Linked DNA regions of Actinoplanes teichomyceticus ATCC 31121. Each later gene encodes a partner of the first gene's protein in a complex. Links are inferred from orthologs where the notes say so. Each region holds a gene or a part of one and is shown on either strand. Other genes may lie near its edges.

Region 1 (9,336 bases):
GAACGGCTGGTACTCGTTCCCGCTCGCCTGGTCGGTGCGCGGCTGGCTGGACCGGCTGGTCGGCGGGGTCGGGCTGCGTCGCGGCCGGCGCGACCGGCACCGGCTGCGGGTCGGCGAGGCGCTGGACTGGTGGCGGGTCGAGGAGATCGTGCCGGGCGAGCTGCTGCGGCTGCGCGCCGAGATGCGGGTGCCCGGGCGCGCCTGGCTGGAGATGCGCGCCGAGCCGGACGGCGCGGGCGGCAGCGTCTACCGGCAGCGGGCGGTGTTCCTGCCCCGCGGCCTGGCCGGCCACCTGTACTGGGCTTCGGTGCTGCCGTTCCACGGCATCGTCTTCAGCGGCATGGCGCGCAACATCGCCCGCGGCGCCGAGGGCCGGGTCCGGCCGGTCGAGCCCTAGGCCGCGGCGCGGGAGAGCCGGTCGCGCACGGCGAGCCAGTCCTCCGTCGCCGGCGGCTCCTGCACCAGGATGGCGCCGGCGCCGGCGTCGTCGAGCCGGTGCAGCGCGGCGTACAGGTCGGCGGCGTACTCCCGCGGGTCGGCGGACAGGATCTCCGCTTTCCCGTACGCCGGGGCCGCCGCCCCCTCGTACGTCAGGGCGGCGACCGGCTCCGGCAACCCGGACCGGTCCGCCTCCCGCACGTCCCGGACCAGCACGACCTTGGCGCGCGGCGCGTAGTGGCGGCGGCTCATGCCCGGGGCGGGCCGGGCCGCGCCGTCCGCGGTCTCGGTGTCGCGCAGCGCGATCGCGCCGGTGACGTCCCGCAGCACGCGCAGGCTGAGCGCGCCCGGGCGCAGCAGGGTGGGCACCGGCGTGGTCAGGTCCAGCACGGTCGACTCGATGCCCCACGAGCACGGGCCGCCGTCCAGCACCAGCGGCACGTCCGGCAGGCTGCGCACCACGTGCTCGGCGGTGGTCGGCGAGATCGACTCGGAACGGTTGGCGCTGGGCGCGGCGAGCGGCAGCCCGGACGCCTCCAGCAGGCGCAGCGCCACCGGGTGCGCCGGGATCCGCACGGCGACGGTGTCGTTGGCGGCGCCCACCCCGGCCAGGTGCGCCGCCCGGCGCAGGACCAGGGTCAGCGGCCCCGGCCAGAAGCGCGCGGCCAGCTCGTCGGCGGCGGCCGGCCACTCGGCGGCCAGCTCGCGGGCCGCGTCGACCGAGGCGACGTGCACGATCAGCGGGTTCCAGCTGGGCCGGTTCTTCAGCCGGTAGACCTCGCCGATCGCCCGCCGGGAGAACGCGTTGGCGCCGAGGCCGTAGACCGTCTCGGTGGGGAACGCGACGACCGACTCGGCGCGCAGGATCTCCACCGCCCGGCGCAGTCCCTCGGCGTCCGGCTCGACCACCCTCATGGCAGCAACAGCGCGGCGAGCGGGACCGTGGTGTCCTCGATCTCGTCGCCGACCCGCTGGAAGGTCTGGTCGCCGCGGCCCCACGGGTCGTCCAGGTCGTCACCGGCCAGCGGCGCCTCGCCGGCACGCAGCCGGTGCACCGCCGCGACGATGGCCACCCCGCGCTCGTGCACCGCCTCCGGTTTCGCCTCGGCCGGCGGCAGCGCACTCGCGTCCACCGCGCCGAGCAGCCGGCCGAACTCGCCGAGCACGAAGGTGCGGTCGGCGGCGTCCGGGCGCAGCGCGACCACGTAGTCGTACTGGTCGGCGGTGGCGGTCAGGATCAGGTCGGCCTCGTCGATGAAGTCACCGCGCAGCTTGCGGGCCAGGAAACCGTCGGTGGAGCCGCGCCGGGCCCGGACCAGGCGGGCCGCCGGCGGGTTCATCTCCTCGCCCTCGTGCCAGCCGCCGGTGCCGGCGCTGACGCTGCGCACCAGCGGCTCGTCGGAGGTGGCCCGGTCCCGGACCGCCCGGTCGAACAGGCGCTCGGCCATCGGCGACCGGCAGATGTTGCCCATGCAGACGTGCAGGACGGTGAACGGCGCCACCTCAGACCTGCCCCTCGACCAGATCCGGCACCACGTCGCGCAGTTTCTCCACCGGGATCGACCCGGTGCGCAGCACCCGCGGCACGTCGCCGGTCACGTCGACCACCGTGCTCGGCCAGGGGTCGGCGGCCGGTCCGGCCTCCAGGTAGACACGCACCGAGTACTCCAGCTGCTCGCGTGCTTCCTCGGCGGTCAGCGGCGACGGCGAGCCGAGCCTGTTGGCGGTGGTGACCGCCATCGGGCCGACCTCCCGCAGCACCTCCAGGGCCACCGGGTGCAGCGGCATCCGCACCGCGATCACCCCACCGGTGTCGCCGAGGTCCCACTGCAGGCTCGGCGAGTGCTCCACGATGATGGTCAGCGCGCCCGGCCAGAACGCGTCGGCCAGCTCGCGGGCGGCCCGTGGCAGCGAGTAGACCAGCCCGTCCAGGGTGTGCCGGGACCCGACCAGCACCGGCGGCGGCACCCGGCGGTCGGACCCGCGGGCGTGGTGCAGCTGGGTGATCGCGTGCGGGGTGAACGCGTCCGCGCCGACCCCGTACACCGTGTCGGTGGGCATCACCACGAGCTCACCGCTCTTGGCCGCCTCGACGGCCGCGGCGATGCCGCGATCACGATCGGCGACGGCAGCGCAGTCGTAGAGCATCACGAGGTGCAGTCTGCCATGCGGCCCCGGCGCGGCCCTACCGGCGGCGGGCGGTCGCGAAGCGCGGCCGGCCGGTGAGATCGTCATGGGCGGCCACCTCGGTGAACCGGCCGTCGGCGCGCAGCAGCGCGGGCACCGCCGCGCCGTGCACGTCGTCGTGCTCGATGCCGACCGATCCGCCCGGCCTGAGCAGAGCGGCGGCGAGCGCGATCACCGGCCGGATCACGGAGAGCCCGTCGGCGCCGCCGAAGACCGCCTCGGCCGGATCGTGATCGGACACCTCCGGCGGGACGGGCGTGCCGTCCGGGACGTACGGCGGGTTACACAGCAGCACGTCCACCCGGCCGTGCAGTTCGGACAGCAGATCCGGATCGGTCACATCGGCGTCGACGACCTCGACCGCAGGGAACCGCGCGGCGTTACGTCGCAGCCAGGGCAGCGCGGCCGGCGAGCGCTCCACCGCGATCACCCGGGCGGCCGGCGACTCGTCGGCGACCGACAGCGCGATCGCCCCGCTGCCGCTGCAGAGGTCCACCACGGTCGCGCCCGGGGCGGTCCGCTCGATGCCCCAGCCGGCCAGCAGCTCGGTCTCCGGGCGGGGCACGAAGACGCCGTCGCCGACCGCGAGTTCCAGATGGCGGAACGCGGCTGTGCCGACCAGGTGCTGCAACGGCACCCGGGCGGCGCGGCGCGCGACGAGTTCCCGGAACCGCTCCAGCTCGCCGGCGCGGACGGTGTCGATCAGCAGGAGACGGCCTCGTGGCACGTCCAGGACGTGCGCGGCGAGCAGCTCGGCGTCGACGCGCGGCGAGGACACACCGGACGCCGCGAGTTCGGCGGCCGCCGATGCCAGCTCGGGCGCCAGGCGGGTCCGATCCGGGCGGTCTCGGGGGTGTTCGGCAGGCGGCATCACGGCATAATCATGAGACGTCGCGCACGCTGTGGATCGGCCGGGTCGCCCAGCGCCGCGCCGAAGCCGTGGGAGGCGCCTGGTGGGTTGGTTGGACCAGCTCGCGGAGCACGTCGAGGATCTGCGCCGGGCCGGGCGACTGCAGCAGAACGGCTGCTCCGCACAGGCCCTGCCGATCCTGGACGCCGTCCTGGCCACCGCCACCGACCGGATGACCCTGGCGTACGCGCTGGTCCAGCGCTTCGGCGCGCTGATCAACCTGGGCCGGGTCGCGGAGCTGGCCGCCGCGATGGCCGCCGCCGCCGAGGCGGTCCGCGAGGTGCCCGATCCGTACCTGCGCGGGCAGATGCACGCCTTCGCCGCGCTCGGCGCCCACCTGCAGAGCCACCTGGACCGCGGGGTGACCCACCTGGTGCAGGCCTCCCGGGCGCTGGCCGCGGTGCCGGACCGGGATGCCGAGACCGCCTGGGGCTGGCACGACCTGGCCATGGCGTACTCCTACCTCGGCTTCCACGGTCAGGCGCTGACCGCCATCGAGCAGGCCCGCGAGGTGGGCGCGAGCGCCGGGCTGGCCCCGGAGGTGTTCGCCGCCCCGGGCATCCGGCTGCGCAACGCGGTCTCCCTCGACCACTGGGGCGACACCGACGGCTGCCTGCGGGTGCTCCGGGACATCGACGCCGAGCTGTACCGCTACCTCGCCACCGACCAGCTGCGCCCGGGCAGCCGCGCCGTCTACGGCTACGCGCTGGCCCGCCGCGCCGCGCTGGGCGAGCCCACCGAGGCCGACGCGACCCGGTGGCTGACCGGCGGCGGCGACAGCGTGCGCACCCGTGACCTGCGGCATCTGGGCGCGGTCTGCCTGACCATCGCGGCCGGCAAGCCGGAGCGGGCGCTGAGCATGCTGGAGGCGGTCCCGGTCTCGGCCGAGGTGCTCGGCGCCCCGGAGCCGGCCCGGCTGCGCAGCATCTGTCACGCCCGCGCCGGCGACCACGCCGCCGCGCACACCGCCGACCGGTACGCGTTCCGCCTCGCCGCCCAGCGCATCGACCAGCTGCGCGACGGCTACCTGGACGGGGTGGCGGCCCGCCTGGACGCCCAGGAGACCCAGCGGGACCCGCACCGCTACGGCGACGAGACGCTGACCGACCCGCTCACCGGCCTGCCCAACCGCCGGGCGCTGGAGCACTATGTGGACGCCCTGCTGGCCCGCGGCGGGCGCGCCGCGGTCGGGGTGTGCGACATCGTCGGCTTCACCACGGTCAACATGCGGCACGGCCGGCACTGCGGCGACCTGGTGCTGCAACGGATCGCCGGGGTGCTGGCCCGGGTGATGCGCCGCGGCGACTTCGTGGCCCGCTTCGCCGGTGACGAGTTCGTGCTGATCCTGCCGGGCGCCGGCCCGCACCACGCGGCCGAGGTGTCCCGCCGGATCAGCGCCGCCGCGGCGGCGGAGAACTGGCAGATCCTGGTCCCTGGCACCCCGATCGGGCTGGCCTGCGGCTGGAGCGAGGTGGGCGCCAACGGCCGCGGGCTCAGCGCCGCCCTGGCGGCCGCCGCGGGGAGCCGGAAACCGACCTGAGTTGACCGCGCGGGTCCATCCCCCGGGTACCGTCGCGGCATGACCGTCATCGATCTGGGTGACGTGAGCGCGCCACCGGCGGACTCCCGGCCGCCCGCGCCGGCCCGGCGGTCCCGGCGCGTCGCCGCCGGTGTCGCGCTGCTCTGCGCCGTCACCCTGGGCGCCGCGGCGCCCGCGCCGGAGCCGCCGGTGCGCGAACTGTGGTCCACCGACGCCGCTCGGGGCGGCGGGACCGCGCTCACCGCGGACACCCTCTACCTCACCCGCCGCACCGGCGGCCAGCCCGTGCTGACCGCGTTCGAGCTGGCCACCGGGGCGGTCCGGTGGGCCCGGCCCCTCCCCGACGGATTCGGCGACGGCGACCCCGCGCCGATCCGCGTGGCGGACGGCATGGTGCGGCTTCCCGGCTCACCGCGCGTGGTCGAGTTCCCCGCCGGGGAGGAACCGCAGGGCTGGTTCACCTACCCCGGCGAACTGGCCGTGCTGGACGCGGCCACGGGCGCGCAGCGCTGGCGGATGTCCGGCGAGATCCAGGCGTCCACCCGGGAGTCGGCGCTGCTGGCCGACCGGGACGCGCGCGGCGAGCTGCGGGCGATGCGGCTGGTCGACGCGCACACCGGCGACATCCTCTGGGACCGGGCGCTGGCGCACGTGCGCGAGGTCCTCATCCAGTACGCCGGGGACCGGCCCGCCCGGATCGTCACCGTCGGCGGCACCGGCGAGATCACCGTCCACCGCTACGCCGACGGCGCACCGGTCGCGCACCGCCCGGCGCCGGGGCACGGCACCGGGCAGGACACCGTCGCCACCATCGCCGGCGAGCAGCTCGTCGTGACCTCGACCGACCGGCTGGGCGCGACGATCACGGCGTACCGGCTGGACGATCCGGCGACCCGGCTGTGGAGCATCCGCACGGTCCGCGCCACGCTGGTCACCGACTGCCGCCCGGTGCTGTGCCTGGCCCGCGGCGCCGAGGTGGCGGGGCTCGACCCGGCCACCGGCGCGTCCCGGTGGCTGCTGCCCGGCAAGGCCGGCGTCGACCCGGTCGCACCGGGCCGGTTGCTCGCCTACAGCGACGCGGACCCGCCCCGCGAGGTGCTGGTCGACGCGGCCACCGGCCGGATGATCGGGGACGGTGGTACCGGCTGGCCGATGCCCTCCGACGACTCGGCCGGATCGCGGGTGCTGCTGCGGGCCTCCCGTACCGATCCGGCACGGACCGTGATCAGCCGGTTGGACCTGGACACCGGCCGGGTCACCGACGCCGGAACGGTGGAGTCGACCGAGGGGCTGGACTGCGACAGCACCGGCCGGTTCCTGGTCTGTCAGCGCCCCGGCCGCACCGTGGTCACCGCGATCGGCTGAGCTCGGTGTCCCCGGCCAGCCGGGCCGCCCGGTCCGCCTCGGCCAGCGCGTCGAGCACCCCGTCCAGCTCGCCGCCGAGGACCAGGTCCAGGTTGTACGCGGTGTAGCCGATCCGGTGGTCGGTGATCCGGTTCTGCGGGAAGTTGTACGTGCGCACCCGCTCCGAGCGGTCCACCGTACGCACCTGGGCCTTGCGCGAGTCGGACGCCGCCGCGTCCGCCGCCTCCTGGGCCGCCGCCAGCAGCCGGGAGCGCAGGATCCGCATCGCCGACTCCTTGTTCTGCAGCTGGCTCTTCTCGTTCTGGCAGCTCACCACGGTGCCGGTGGGAATGTGGGTGATCCGCACCGCGGAGTCGGTGGTGTTGACCGACTGGCCGCCCGGCCCGGACGAGCGGTACACGTCGATCCGCAGGTCGCCCGGCTCGATCTGCACGTCGACCTCCTCCGCCTCGGGCAGTACCAGCACGCCGGCCGCCGAGGTGTGGATCCGGCCCTGCGACTCGGTGACCGGGACCCGCTGCACCCGGTGCACGCCGCCCTCCCACTTCATCCGGGACCAGACACCGTGGCCGCCCTCCGGCACGCCCTTGGTCTTCACCGCGATCGAGATGTCCTTGACGCCACCGAGGTCCGACTCCTGCGAGTCGATCACCTCCACCACCCAGCCGCGGCGCTCCGCGTACCGGGTGTACATGCGCAGCAGGTCACCGGCGAACAGCGCGGACTCCTGGCCGCCCTCCCCGGCCTTGATCTCGATGATCACGTCTTTGGCGTCGCTCGGGTCGCGCGGGATGAGCATCTCGCCGAGCTTCTCCTCCAGCGCCGGGAGGGTGGCGGCGACCACCTCGACCTCGCCGGCGAACCCGGGGTCCTCGGCGGCCAGCTCCCTGGCGGCGGCCAGGTCGGCGCGCGCGGCCTCCAGCTCGGCGTGCGCGGCGTAGATCGGCGCCAGCTCGGCGAAGCGCCGGCCGACCCGGCGGACCAGCGCCTGGTCGGCGTGGATGGACGGGTCCTCCATGCGCTTCTCCAGGTCCGCGTACTCGGCGAGAAGCGTGCTCAGACGGTCGTTGCTCATCGAACTCTCCCACGAACCAGGCGGTGGATCCACGCACATGCGAACGGCGCCCGCCCCGGTTTCCCGGGACGGGCGCCGTTGAAGCAGTTACTTCTTCTTCGCGGCGTTCACCTTGGCGTACTTCGCCTGGAACTTCGCGACCCGGCCCGCGGTGTCGAGGACGCGCTGCTTGCCGGTGTAGAACGGGTGGCAGGCGCTGCAGGTCTCGACGCGGATCTCGCCGCTCTTGGCGGTGCTGCGGGTGGTGAAGGTGCTGCCGCAGGAGCAGATGACCTCGGTGGTCGTGTACTCCGGGTGGATGCCGCTCTTCATGTTCTTCTCGGTCCCTTTCGATGGACGGGCCGCCGGGTCGTCTCCGGGTCGGAAGACGTGAACCGGAACCCCTACTGGCCGATGTACCAGTGTGCCATGCCCCCCGTACCGGCCGGAAATCAGGAGGTGCAACTGGTTTCGCCGGGGATAACGTGAGCGCCCCTCCGGGAATTCCCGCGCACGAAAGGCACCCCCCATGACGCTGCTGCACGACGTTCTCGATCCGGTCAAGGTGACCGAGGCGGTCGAAACCGGACTTGTCCGGGCGCAGCGTCACCCCAGCCGGCCGTTCACGATCTACAACTACACCGAGGCCTGCCAGTACGCCGGCGCGTGGAGCCCGGTCACGCTGACCTGCCGGGGCCTGATCGTGGACGCGGACGGGCGGATCGTCGCGCGGCCCTACCCGAAGTTCTTCAATCACCAGGAGAGCCAGGCGCCCGCGCTCGACGCGGCCGCGCCGGTCCGGGTGACCGACAAGGCGGACGGCAGCCTCGGGATCGTCTACCACGACGGCTCCGGCTACGCCGTCGCCACGCGCGGATCGTTCGCGTCCGACCAGGCACGGCACGCGACGGCGATCCTGCGTACGCGGTACGCCTCGTTCGTCCCGCCCGAGGGCCGGACCGTCCTGGTCGAGATCATCTACCCGGGCAACCGGATCGTGGTGGACTACCAGGGTCTCGACGATCTCGTGCTGCTCGGCGCGGTGGACATCGCCACCGGCCGCTCGTACGGCCCGGAGGCGGCGCCGGACTGGCCGGGTCCGGTGGTCGAGACGTTCGGGTACGCGACGCTGGCCGAGGCGCTGGCCGCCCCGCCGCGCGACGGGCGGGAGGGGCTGGTCGTGCACTTCACCGAGACCGACGAGCGGGTGAAGATCAAGTACGCGGACTACGTACGGCTGCACCGGCTGGTGACCGGACTCACCCCGCGCACCGTGTGGGAGCTGCTGGCCCACGGCGGTGACCTGGACGCCCTGCTCGAACCGCTGCCGGACGAGTTCCACGCCTGGGCCCGGGGCGTCGCCGCCGACCTGACCGCCCAGGTGCGGGCGCGCGCCGCGGCGGTGGAGGCCGCCTACGCCGGGATCGTCGCCGGCCTGCCGGACGGCTGGGGGCGCAAGGAGTTCGCGCTGGCCGCGGTGCGCAGCCCGTACCGGGGGGAGTTGTTCCAGCGTCTGGACGGTCATGATTACCGTCCTGGCCTGTGGCAGCGGGTCCGGCCGTCGGGGGACCGGGCCGGTGGAGGAGCCGAGGAATGACACGACTGTTGATCACGCGGGGTCTGCCCGCGTCCGGGAAGACCACGTTCGCCCGCAAGCTGCAGCCGGGCGTGGTCCGGGTCAACCGCGACGACCTGCGGCGGATGCTGCACGGGCAGCGGCTGTTCACGCAGTGGGCCGAGGCGCAGGTCACGCACGCGCAGCGGGCCGCGGTCGAGGCGCTGCTGCGCGCCCGGGCGAACGTGATCGTCGACGACACGAATCTGCGCGCCAAGGCCGTCCGG
Region 2 (9,233 bases), 6.0 Mb from region 1 along the record:
TCGGCGCGATGGAGTACCCGGGGCTGGTGGTGTTCCGCGACGAGTACATTCCGCGCTCCGCGATGACCGAGACCGAGCGTGAGCAGCGGGCCAGCGTGATCGCGCACGAGATGGCCCACCAGTGGTTCGGCGACCTGGTCACCATGGCCTGGTGGGACGACCTGTGGCTGAACGAGTCGTTCGCGGAGTACCTGGGCTCCCGGGTGGCCGCCGAGGCGACCCGGTTCACCGGCACCTGGACCACGTTCGCGATGCACCGCAAGGCCTGGGGGCTGCGCGCCGACCAGCGGCCGTCCACCCACCCGGTCGCGCCGTCCGAGGTCGGCGACACCGACGAGGCGCTGCTCAACTTCGACGGCATCTCGTACGCCAAGGGCGCCGCCGTGCTCAAGCAGCTGATCGCCTGGCTCGGCGACGAGGCCTTCCTGGCCGGTCTGAACGCGCACTTCGAGGCGCACGCGTTCGGCAACGCGACGCTGGCCGATCTGCTCGGCGCGCTGTCCAAGGCGAGCGGGCGCGACCTGTCCGGCTGGGCCGAGGTGTGGCTGCGCCGGGCGCAGGTGAACACGCTGCGACTGGAGGCGCGGGTCGACGGGGACACGTACCGGGAGGTGGCGGTGGTGCAGTCCGCGCCGGACGGGTTCGCGACGCTGCGCCCGCACCGGATCGGCATCGGCCTCTACGACCACGCGGACGGCGCGGTGGTCCGGCGCGAGCTGATCGAGGCGGAGCTCGACGCCACCGGGCGTACCGTGCTGCCCGCGCTGGCCGGGGTGCGCGCCGCCGACCTGCTGCTGCTCAACGACGGCGACCTGGCGTACGCGAAGATCCGCTTCGACGAGGAGTCGGCCGCCGCCGTCCCGCGGCTGCTGCCGCTGCTCGACGACTCGCTGGCCCGCGCGGTGATCTGGGCCGCGACCCTGGACGCCGTGGTGGACGGCGAGCGCCCGGTGGCCGAGCTGGTCACCCTGGTGCTGGCCGCGCTGCCGGTGGAGACCGAGACGGTGATCGTCGAGGACGTGCTGCGAGCCGCCCGCGGCCTCGTCGACCGGTATGCCACCGCACAGACCCGCCCGGCCGCGTGCGAGCTGCTCGCCCAGGCCGCCGACCGGCTGCTCGCCGCCTCCCCGGCCGGCAGTTCCCGGCAGCTCGCCGCGGCGCGCGGACTGATCGGCGCGACCGTCGACACCGCCCGGCTGCACGGCTGGCTGGCCGGTGACGCGGTGCCGGACGGGCTGGCCGTCGACGCCGACCTGCGCTGGCTGATCCGGTACCGGCTGTCCGTGCTGGGCGCGGCCGGACCGGACGCGATCGAGGCGGAGCTGGCCGCCGACCGCAGCGCCACCGGCGAGCAGTGGGCGGCCCGGTGCCGGGCCGCGCTGTCCGACCCGGCGGCCAAGGAGGCGGCGTGGAGCGCGATCATCGGGGACGCGTCGCTGTCCAACCGGCTGGCCGAGCTCACCGCCGCGGGGTTCTGGCAGGCGGAGCAGCGGGAGCTGCTGGAGCCGTACGTGCAGCGGTACTTCGCGGACATGCCGGAGATGATGCGGATCCGCTCCGGGATGAGCGCGGAGAAGACCGCGGCGGCGGCGTACCCCGCGGTGATGGTCGCGCCGCGTACCCGGGAGCTGGCCGCCGGCCTGCTGGACCGGCCGGGGCTGAACCCGATCCTGCGCCGGGTGGTGCAGGACCACGACGACGACATGCGGCGGGCGCTGCAGAGCCGCGGCTGACCGGGACAGCGGCGGCGCCGGCGCGGGGCTGTGGTGATCGGGAGAAATCCGGGTCCGCGCGGTCCCGGCCGGGCCGTGGGTGATCGGTAGGACCTCGGGCCGGTGTGGTCCCGGCCGGGCCGTGGGTGATCGGTAGGACCTCGGGCCGGTGTGGTCCCGGCCGGGCCGTGGGTGATCGGTAGGGCCCCGGGCCGGGCGGGGTCGGCGCGGGTCCGCGCGTGACCGAAATTCCGGTTTTATAGGCGTGAACCCCGTAACCTGGTGCTACGGGGGTGAATGCGTGGAATGGTCCGCTGAATTGTCCACCGGCCTGCTACAGGCGGCGCCGGACGCGATCCTGGTCCTCGAAGACCTGCGGATCGTGCTGGCCAACGACCGGGCCGGGCAGATGTACGGGTGGTCCAGCGCCGAGCTCGTCGGCCAGTCCGTCGAAGTGCTGATGACCGAGGAGTCCCGCGCGCTGCTGCCGGCGCGCCGGCAGCTGGTCGGGTCGGCCCGGCCCGGCTCGATCGGCACCCTGGTGACCACCGCGCGCCGCCGGGACGGCACCGAGTTCCCGGTCGAGTCGTCCACCGCGATCGTCGAGACACCGCGGGGCCGGCTGGCCGTCGCGGTGATCCGGGACATCACCGACCGGGTCCGCGTCGAGGAGGAGAAGGCCCGGCTGCGTGCCGAGACGCAGGCACACCGCAGCCAGCGGCTGGAGAGCCTGGGGCAGCTGGCCGGTGGCATCGCGCACGACTTCAACAACATGCTCGGGGTGATCCTCAACTACGCCAACTTCGTCATCGAGGAGGCGGAGACGCCCGCGCCGGACCTCAAGGCCATCGCCGCCGACGCCCGCCAGGTGGTCCGGGCCGGCACCCGCGGCACCGATCTCACCCACCAGCTGCTCGCCTTCGCCCGGCGCGAGGTGGTCCGCCCCGAGCCGCTCGACCTGAACGCGGTGATCGGCGAGGTCCAGGAGATGCTGCGCCGATCGCTGGGCGAGCACATCACGCTGCTCTTCCGGCCCGGCCCGGACCTGCCGTCGGTCATCTTCGACCCGGGGCAGGTCGAGCAGCTGCTGGTCAATCTCGCGCTCAACGCCCGGGACGCGATGCCGTCCGGCGGCAACCTGGTGATCGACACGGCCCGGCTGGGCGACCAGGTCCGGCTGCGGGTCAGCGACTCCGGGCGCGGTATGCCGGCCGACGTGGCGGAGCGCGCCTTCGACCCGTTCTTCACCACCAAGGCCAAGGGGGAGGCCACCGGGCTGGGCCTGGCCACGGTGTACGGGATCGTCACCCAGGCCGGTGGCGAGGTGAACCTGACCAGCGAGCCGGGCCTGGGCACCACGGTGACCGTGCTGCTGCCGGCCGGCGGTGAGACGGTGCCGGAGCCCGCCGAGGAGCCGGCCGCCACCCAGGGGCGCGGCGAGACGGTCCTGGTGGTGGAGGACGAGGACGCGCTGCGGGACGTGGCCGGCCGGATCCTCACCGGGGCCGGGTACCGGGTGCTCTCCGCCGAGGGCGGCAGCAGGGCGCTGGAGCTGGCCGCCGGCCACGACGGCGAGATCGACCTGCTGCTCAGCGACGTGGTGATGCCCGGGATGCTGGGCAAGGAGCTGGCTGAGCGGCTCACCGGCGCGCGGCCGAGCACCCGTGTGCTCTACATGTCCGGTTATGCCCAGCCGGTGCTGGCCTCGCAGGGGACCCTCGACCCCGGGGTGGCGCTGCTGGAGAAGCCGTTCACGGCGGACGACCTGCTGGCCGCCGTCCGGAAACGCCTAGACAGCTGAATTATTCTGCACGGATGTCTGGCAGGCGGATCGGAATCATGGGTGGGACGTTCGATCCCATCCATCACGGCCATCTGGTCGCGGCGAGCGAGGTGCAGGCCCGGTTCGGGTTGGACGAGGTGACCTTCGTCCCGACCGGGCAGCCGTACGAGAAGGGCCGGGTCTCGCCCGCCGAGGACCGCTACCTGATGACGGTCATCGCGACCGCCTCGAACCCGCGCTTCCACGTCAGCCGCGCCGACCTGGACCGGGACGGGCCCACCTACACCGTCGACACGCTGCGCGACATGCGCGCCGTCTACGGCCAGTCCGCCGAGCTGTACTTCATCACCGGCGCCGACGCGCTGTCCCGGATCATGTCGTGGAAGGACGCGATGACCATGCTGGGTCTCGCCCACTTCGTCGGCGTCACCCGGCCCGGCTTCGAGCTGTCCGCGGCGAACCTGCCGGCCGAGAGCGTGACCCTGGTCGAGGTGCCGGCGATGGCGATCTCGTCCAGCGACTGCCGCCAGCGCGTCGCGGCCGGTCTCCCGGTGTGGTACCTGGTCCCGGACGGTGTCGTGCAGTACATCAACAAGCGGGGCCTGTATCGGGACTCGGGGATTGCCGGACCCGCGTGAGACACTTGGTACATCTGGAACCCGACCGAGGGGACTCTTTTGCCCGTCACTGAGCGCGCCCTGGAACTGGCGATGACGGCCGCGCAGGCCGCCGCCGACAAGAAGGCGCAGGACATCTCCGTCATCGACGTCGCCGATCAGCTCTACATCACCGACGCGTTCGTCATCGCCTCGGCGTCCAACGAGCGCCAGGTGGTCGCGATCGTCGACGCCATCGAGGAAGCTCTCGTGAACCTGCCGGAGAAAGCGAAGCCGGTGCGCCGCGAGGGCGAGCGGCAGGGCCGCTGGGTGCTGCTGGACTACGTCGACATCGTGGTGCACGTGCAGCACACCGAGGAGCGCGAGTTCTACGCCCTGGACAAGCTGTGGAAGGACTGCCCGACCATCCCGTTCGTCGACCGTGACATGGTCGACGCGGGAGCGTCCGGCACCGAAGCGCCGTGACCACCCGCCTGATCGTCTGGCGGCACGGCAACACCGACTGGAACGCGGGCAACCGCGTGCAGGGCCACGCCGACGTGCCCCTCAACGAGCGCGGGCGCCGGCAGGCGGCCGAGGCGGCGCAGCTGCTGGCGGCAATGCGGCCGGACGCGATCGTGGCCAGCGACCTGTGCCGGGCCGCGGACACCGCCGCCGCGCTGGCCGCCCGCACCGGGCACACCGTCACCTACGACGAGCGGCTCCGGGAGCGGTTCTTCGGCGCCTGGCAGGGCCTGACGATGGACGAGGTGATCCGGTCCCGCCCGGAGGAGCACGCCCGCTGGAGGGCCGGCGAGGACGTGGGCGGCGACGTGGAGAACCTCGACGACATGGGCAAGCGGGTCAGCGAGGCGCTGCAGGACGCGGCCGCGCTGGCCCCGGCCGGCACCGTGGTGGTCGCCACGCACGGCGCGGCCGCCCGCCAGGGCGTCGGCCACCTGCTCGGCTGGCGCCGGGAGCACCTGCGCACGCTGCGGACCCTGCAGAACTGCCACTGGGTCGAGCTGACCCACGACGACAGCCGCGGCTGGCAGATGGCGGCGTACAACGTGGGGGTCCTGGCCCAGCGGCCGGTCCCGCCGCCGGTCTGACGGAACCGTTCACCACGCCGGAGCGTCCAACCCCCATGATCCGTAGATCTGTCGTACCCGCCGCACTGCTCCTGCTGCTCGCCGCCGGCTGCGCGAGCCGGCCGGACGACACCGGGCCCGCCACGCCCGGCGCCGCGCCGTCCGCGGCCGTCACCGGGACGACGCCCTCCGCCGTCCCGGAGGCGACCCGGACGACCGGGAAGCCGGCCGCCGGCTCGACGACCGTCACCGGCACGGTCGCGTCCGGCGTGGAGCCCGGCTGCCTGATCCTGCGCGCCGGCAAGACGACCCACCTGCTGATCTTCCGGGACGAGGCGCTGCGGGCGTCCGCCGCGGTGGGCAGCCGGGTGCGGGTGAGCGGCACTCCACGCCCCGGCCTGATGACCACCTGCCAGCAGGGCGAGCCCTTCGAGGTGTCGTCGGTCACACCAGGCTGAGCCGGGCGGGGCCGCGAATCAGTAGAGTGCCTGCATGACCATCGCGGTCGTCACCGATTCCACCGCCTATCTGCCCGCCGAGCTGGACGGGCGGTATGAGCTCACCATCGTGCCGCTCACCGTCGTGATCAACGGGTGGGACGGCCTCGAGGGCTCGGAGATCTCCCCGGCCGAGGTGGCCCGGGCGCTCGGCGCGCGCCGCTCCTCGGTGAGCACGTCCCGGCCGGCCCCGTCGCAGTTCGCCGACCAGTACCGCAAGCTCCTCGACGCCGGGGCCGACGGGGTGGTCTCGGTGCACCTGTCCGCCAAGCTCTCCGGCACCTTCGAGGCCGCCCAGCTGGCCGCGGCCGAGGTCGGCCCGCAGGTGCGGGTGGTGGACAGCGGCACCGCGGCGATGGGGCTGGGGTTCCCGGCGCTGGCCGCCGCCGCGGCGGCGGTGCGCGGGCAGGACCTGGAGGCGGTACGCCGCGCGGCGGTCGAGCACGCCGCCCGGGTCAGCACCTTCTTCTACGTGGACACGCTGGAGTTCCTGCGCCGCGGGGGCCGGATCGGGGCCGCCTCGGCGCTGCTGGGCACCGCCCTGTCGGTCAAGCCGATCCTGCACGTCGCGGACGGGGCGGTGGTGGTGCGGGACAAGGTGCGTACCGCCGGGCGGGCCCTGACCCGGCTGGTCGACCTCGCGGTGGAGGCGGCCGGGCCGGGCGAGGCGGACATCGCGGTGCACCATCTGGGCACACCGGAACGCGCCGGTGCGCTGGTCGACGCGATCACCATGCGGCTCGGCGACCGGCTGCGCGACTGCTACCTCACCGAGGTCGGCGCCGTGGTGGCCGCGCACACCGGACCCGGGTTGGCCGGTGTGGTCGTGCACCGGCGCTAACCCGCCGCCGGCCAGGAGGTGGCCCGCCAGCGGGCCGGGCTCAGCTGCGGCACCGGAGTGAGATCCAGGTCGGCCCAGGGCACCACCCGGTCGCCGAGCTGCACCTCGTCGGCGGCCGGCAGCAGGACCGGGGCGTCGCGCACCCACAGCGCCCGGGTGCGCCAGCCGTCCTCGTCCGACCCGGTCAGCGCCAGCTGTGCGGCGTCGGGCAGCTCGGCCGCCTGCCGGTTGTACTCCTCGACGGCCAGGATCCGCTCCGCCCGGGACACCGCGTGGTGCAGCGGATGGCCCGGCGGCGCGGGATAGGGGATCGGGCAGCCGTCCAGGCCGCTGACGTACGCCATCGGGGTCAGCGACCGCGACGAGCGCGCGTAGATCTCCTCGGCCTGCGCGAACAACGCCGGGAGCAGCTCGCTGCCGTCCGCGGTGACCAGCAGCGTCCCGCGTTCCGGGGCGAACGCCACCGGCCGCCCGCCGACCTGCCCGGCCAGCCGGTCCAGCCAGCCGGGCAGCAGCAGGTGCGACGTCCAGTAGGAGTTCCCGTCGTCGACGAACCGGACCACCACCGGGCGGCTCGCGGGGGCGCCGTGCAGCACCGCGCCGGACAGGTTGGCGCGGGCGGTGTCGAACACCCGCTCGGCGGTCACCTCCCAGGCCGCCAGCTGGGCCGGGGTGACGTACGCGATGGTGTCCGGAAGATCGACCACCACGAACTCGGACAGGAACGGCAACGCCGGGCGCTGCAGCGGCGCGCCGGGCGCGCCGCCGCGCAGCACCGGGCGAAGCATCGGTGCGGCGGTCGCCCAGTCGTCCGGCACTTTCCCGGTACGCACCAGGCCGGCCAGGAATTCGCCCAGCTCGCGGCGGTCCCGGCCGAGCAACGGTGTCAGCGGCAGGATGGTCGGCTCGGCGTCGCCGGGCAGCGTGAACCGGACCTCGAAGCCGGCCGCATGGTAGCGGGCGTCCGGAATGCCGGCTTGGCGCAGCCTCCGCACCACCCGGCCGGCCAGCCGGGCGCGCGCGACCCTGCGGAACAGCCCCACGGCGGCCGCCTATCGTCTCGCGGATATCACACGGGCGTCGAGATCATCGTCGCTCGCCACGGCGGGCGTCAATCCGTTCCCATCGACGGCGATGATCGCCGGGCCGGTCTGTGCCTCGGTGATCTCGGAGAGCAGCAGGCCGCCGGGGGCGAGCCAGTCACGGGCCCCGGCGAGCACGGCGCGGAAGATCGTCAGCCCGTCGTCGCCGCCGTCGAGAGCCAGCCGGGGCTCGTGGTCACGCGCCTCGGCGGGCAGGAACGGCAGGTGGCGGGTGGCGACGTAGGGGACGTTGGCCAGCAGCACGGTGATCCGGCCGCGGAGCTCGGCGGGCAGCGCGGCGAAGAGGTCACCCTGATGGACGTTGCCGCCCAGATTGTCCCGTGCGGTGGCGACCGCCACCGGGTCCAGGTCGGCGGCGTGCAGGGTGATGCCCGGGACGCGGTGCCGGACCGCCAGCCCGAGCGCCCCGGAGCCGCAGCAGAGGTCCACCACCAGGGGGTCCGGGCGGCTGCGCGCCTCGGCCACGGCCACCCGGACCAGAAGCTCGCTGCGGACCCGGGGGACGAAGACGCCGGGACGCAGCCGGACGCGGACGCCACCGAAGTCGGCATAGCCGACCACCTGTTCGAGTGGCTCGCCGGCGCATCGCCGCTCGACCAGCGCGCCGAGGGCCGGGCCGGTCGCGGCGGCCTCGGCGAGCACGGCGGCCTCGTCCTCGGCGAAGACGCAGCCGGCCGCGCGCAGCCGGAGGATCGCCTCTTCTCTGGTCACATGCCGTCCTTTAGCAGAGCGGGGGAGCTCTCGGGGGACGTCCACAGTGCGAGGGCGTCCACAGCGGGGCCGGTCTCGTCCGGGTGGAGGCCGGAGACTTCACCCCCGTGCGAGAGGCGAAGGATACCGACGGTGTCGTGGCGGCCCGGATGCGGGCGCTGCACGGCGGGGGACCGGCGCGGGCGGGAGATGCCGGCGAGCTGACCGGCAGTGGCGGGCCGCTGCGGTGGTCGGACATCGTTCCGGGCTGGTCGGACGTCGTCGCGGGGTCGCCGGGCGTCGATCCGGGGGCGTCGGGCGTCGTCGCGGGGGCGCCGGGTCTCGATCCGGGGTTGCCGGGTCTCGATCCGGGATTGCCGGGTGTCGTCGCGGCCCGGCCGGACCGGGCGGGCGGCTCTCATGACCGGATCGATTCAGGGGGTGAGGGGCGTGGTCTGCCTGGCGGGTCTGGGACGGCCGGCGAGGTTCCGCTGTCTTCCGGGGTTTCCCGGGCGTCTGCGGGGCCCGGGGTGGCGCCGGTGGCGACCGGGTCGATGGCGCCGTGGACGGCCGGGGAGCCGGTGGGGCGCCGGGTGGCCGATGAGCCGGTGTGGCCGCCGCCGGTGGCCGGGCCGGCGTCGCCGGACGGGGAGCGGCCCTTCGACGAGAGGTACGCCTGGCGGTTCGAGGAGGCGCCGGCGCTGCCCGGGACCGGGGCGTTCGGCGAGGACCGGGGCGGGTCCCGCAAATGGCTGCACGCGTTCGACCCGGGGCGGCCCGGGGTCCGGGCGATGGCCGTGGTCGCCGTGGTGGTCGTGCTGGTTGCGGCCTTCCTGGCGTGGCGGGCGCGACCGCGGGTGGACCAGATCGCGCCGGGCTCGGAGAGCACCCCGGCGAGCAGCGCGGATCCCGGTGCCGCC

Evidence for each region.
Region 2: the proteins of prfA (region 1) and ACTEI_RS06230 are in contact, whole or in part, in a crystal structure (PDB 2B3T), measured with the Escherichia coli proteins. The link is inferred for Actinoplanes teichomyceticus ATCC 31121 from one-to-one orthologs.

Annotation. Positions count from the first base shown.
Region 1 is NZ_CP023865.1:7,319,859-7,329,194, forward strand. What follows is about bases 5,470-8,352. They hold prfA (peptide chain release factor 1), read right to left. Parts: upstream 7,516-8,352; coding sequence 6,424-7,515; downstream 5,470-6,423. Other genes in these bases: ACTEI_RS32110 (outer membrane protein assembly factor BamB family protein), read left to right, coding at 5,470-6,440; rpmE (50S ribosomal protein L31), read right to left, coding at 7,603-7,827; ACTEI_RS32125 (RNA ligase), read left to right, coding at 8,024-8,352. Also shown: ACTEI_RS32080 (SDR family oxidoreductase), read left to right, coding at 1-397; ACTEI_RS32085 (L-threonylcarbamoyladenylate synthase), read right to left, coding at 394-1,353; ACTEI_RS32090 (arsenate reductase/protein-tyrosine-phosphatase family protein), read right to left, coding at 1,350-1,940; ACTEI_RS32095 (L-threonylcarbamoyladenylate synthase), read right to left, coding at 1,942-2,586; prmC (peptide chain release factor N(5)-glutamine methyltransferase), read right to left, coding at 2,624-3,496; ACTEI_RS32105 (GGDEF domain-containing protein), read left to right, coding at 3,579-5,075; more of ACTEI_RS32110, read left to right, coding at 5,115-5,469; more of ACTEI_RS32125, read left to right, coding at 8,353-9,091; ACTEI_RS32130 (phosphatase domain-containing protein), read left to right, coding at 9,088-9,336. UniProt on the Escherichia coli protein: Peptide chain release factor 1 directs the termination of translation in response to the peptide chain termination codons UAG and UAA.
Region 2 is NZ_CP023865.1:1,362,896-1,372,128, forward strand. What follows is about bases 6,454-9,233. They hold ACTEI_RS06230 (putative protein N(5)-glutamine methyltransferase), read right to left. Parts: upstream 8,335-9,233; coding sequence 7,573-8,334; downstream 6,454-7,572. Other genes in these bases: ACTEI_RS06220 (DegV family protein), read left to right, coding at 6,454-6,520; ACTEI_RS06225 (DUF1444 domain-containing protein), read right to left, coding at 6,517-7,563; ACTEI_RS06235 (ComEA family DNA-binding protein), read left to right, coding at 8,868-9,233. Outside these bases: pepN (aminopeptidase N), read left to right, coding at 1-1,733; ACTEI_RS06195 (ATP-binding protein), read left to right, coding at 2,014-3,513; nadD (nicotinate-nucleotide adenylyltransferase), read left to right, coding at 3,528-4,133; rsfS (ribosome silencing factor), read left to right, coding at 4,173-4,577; ACTEI_RS06210 (histidine phosphatase family protein), read left to right, coding at 4,574-5,203; ACTEI_RS06215 (hypothetical protein), read left to right, coding at 5,239-5,640; more of ACTEI_RS06220, read left to right, coding at 5,675-6,453. UniProt on the Escherichia coli protein: Methylates the class 1 translation termination release factors RF1/PrfA and RF2/PrfB on the glutamine residue of the universally conserved GGQ motif, i.e. on 'Gln-235' in RF1 and on 'Gln-252' in RF2.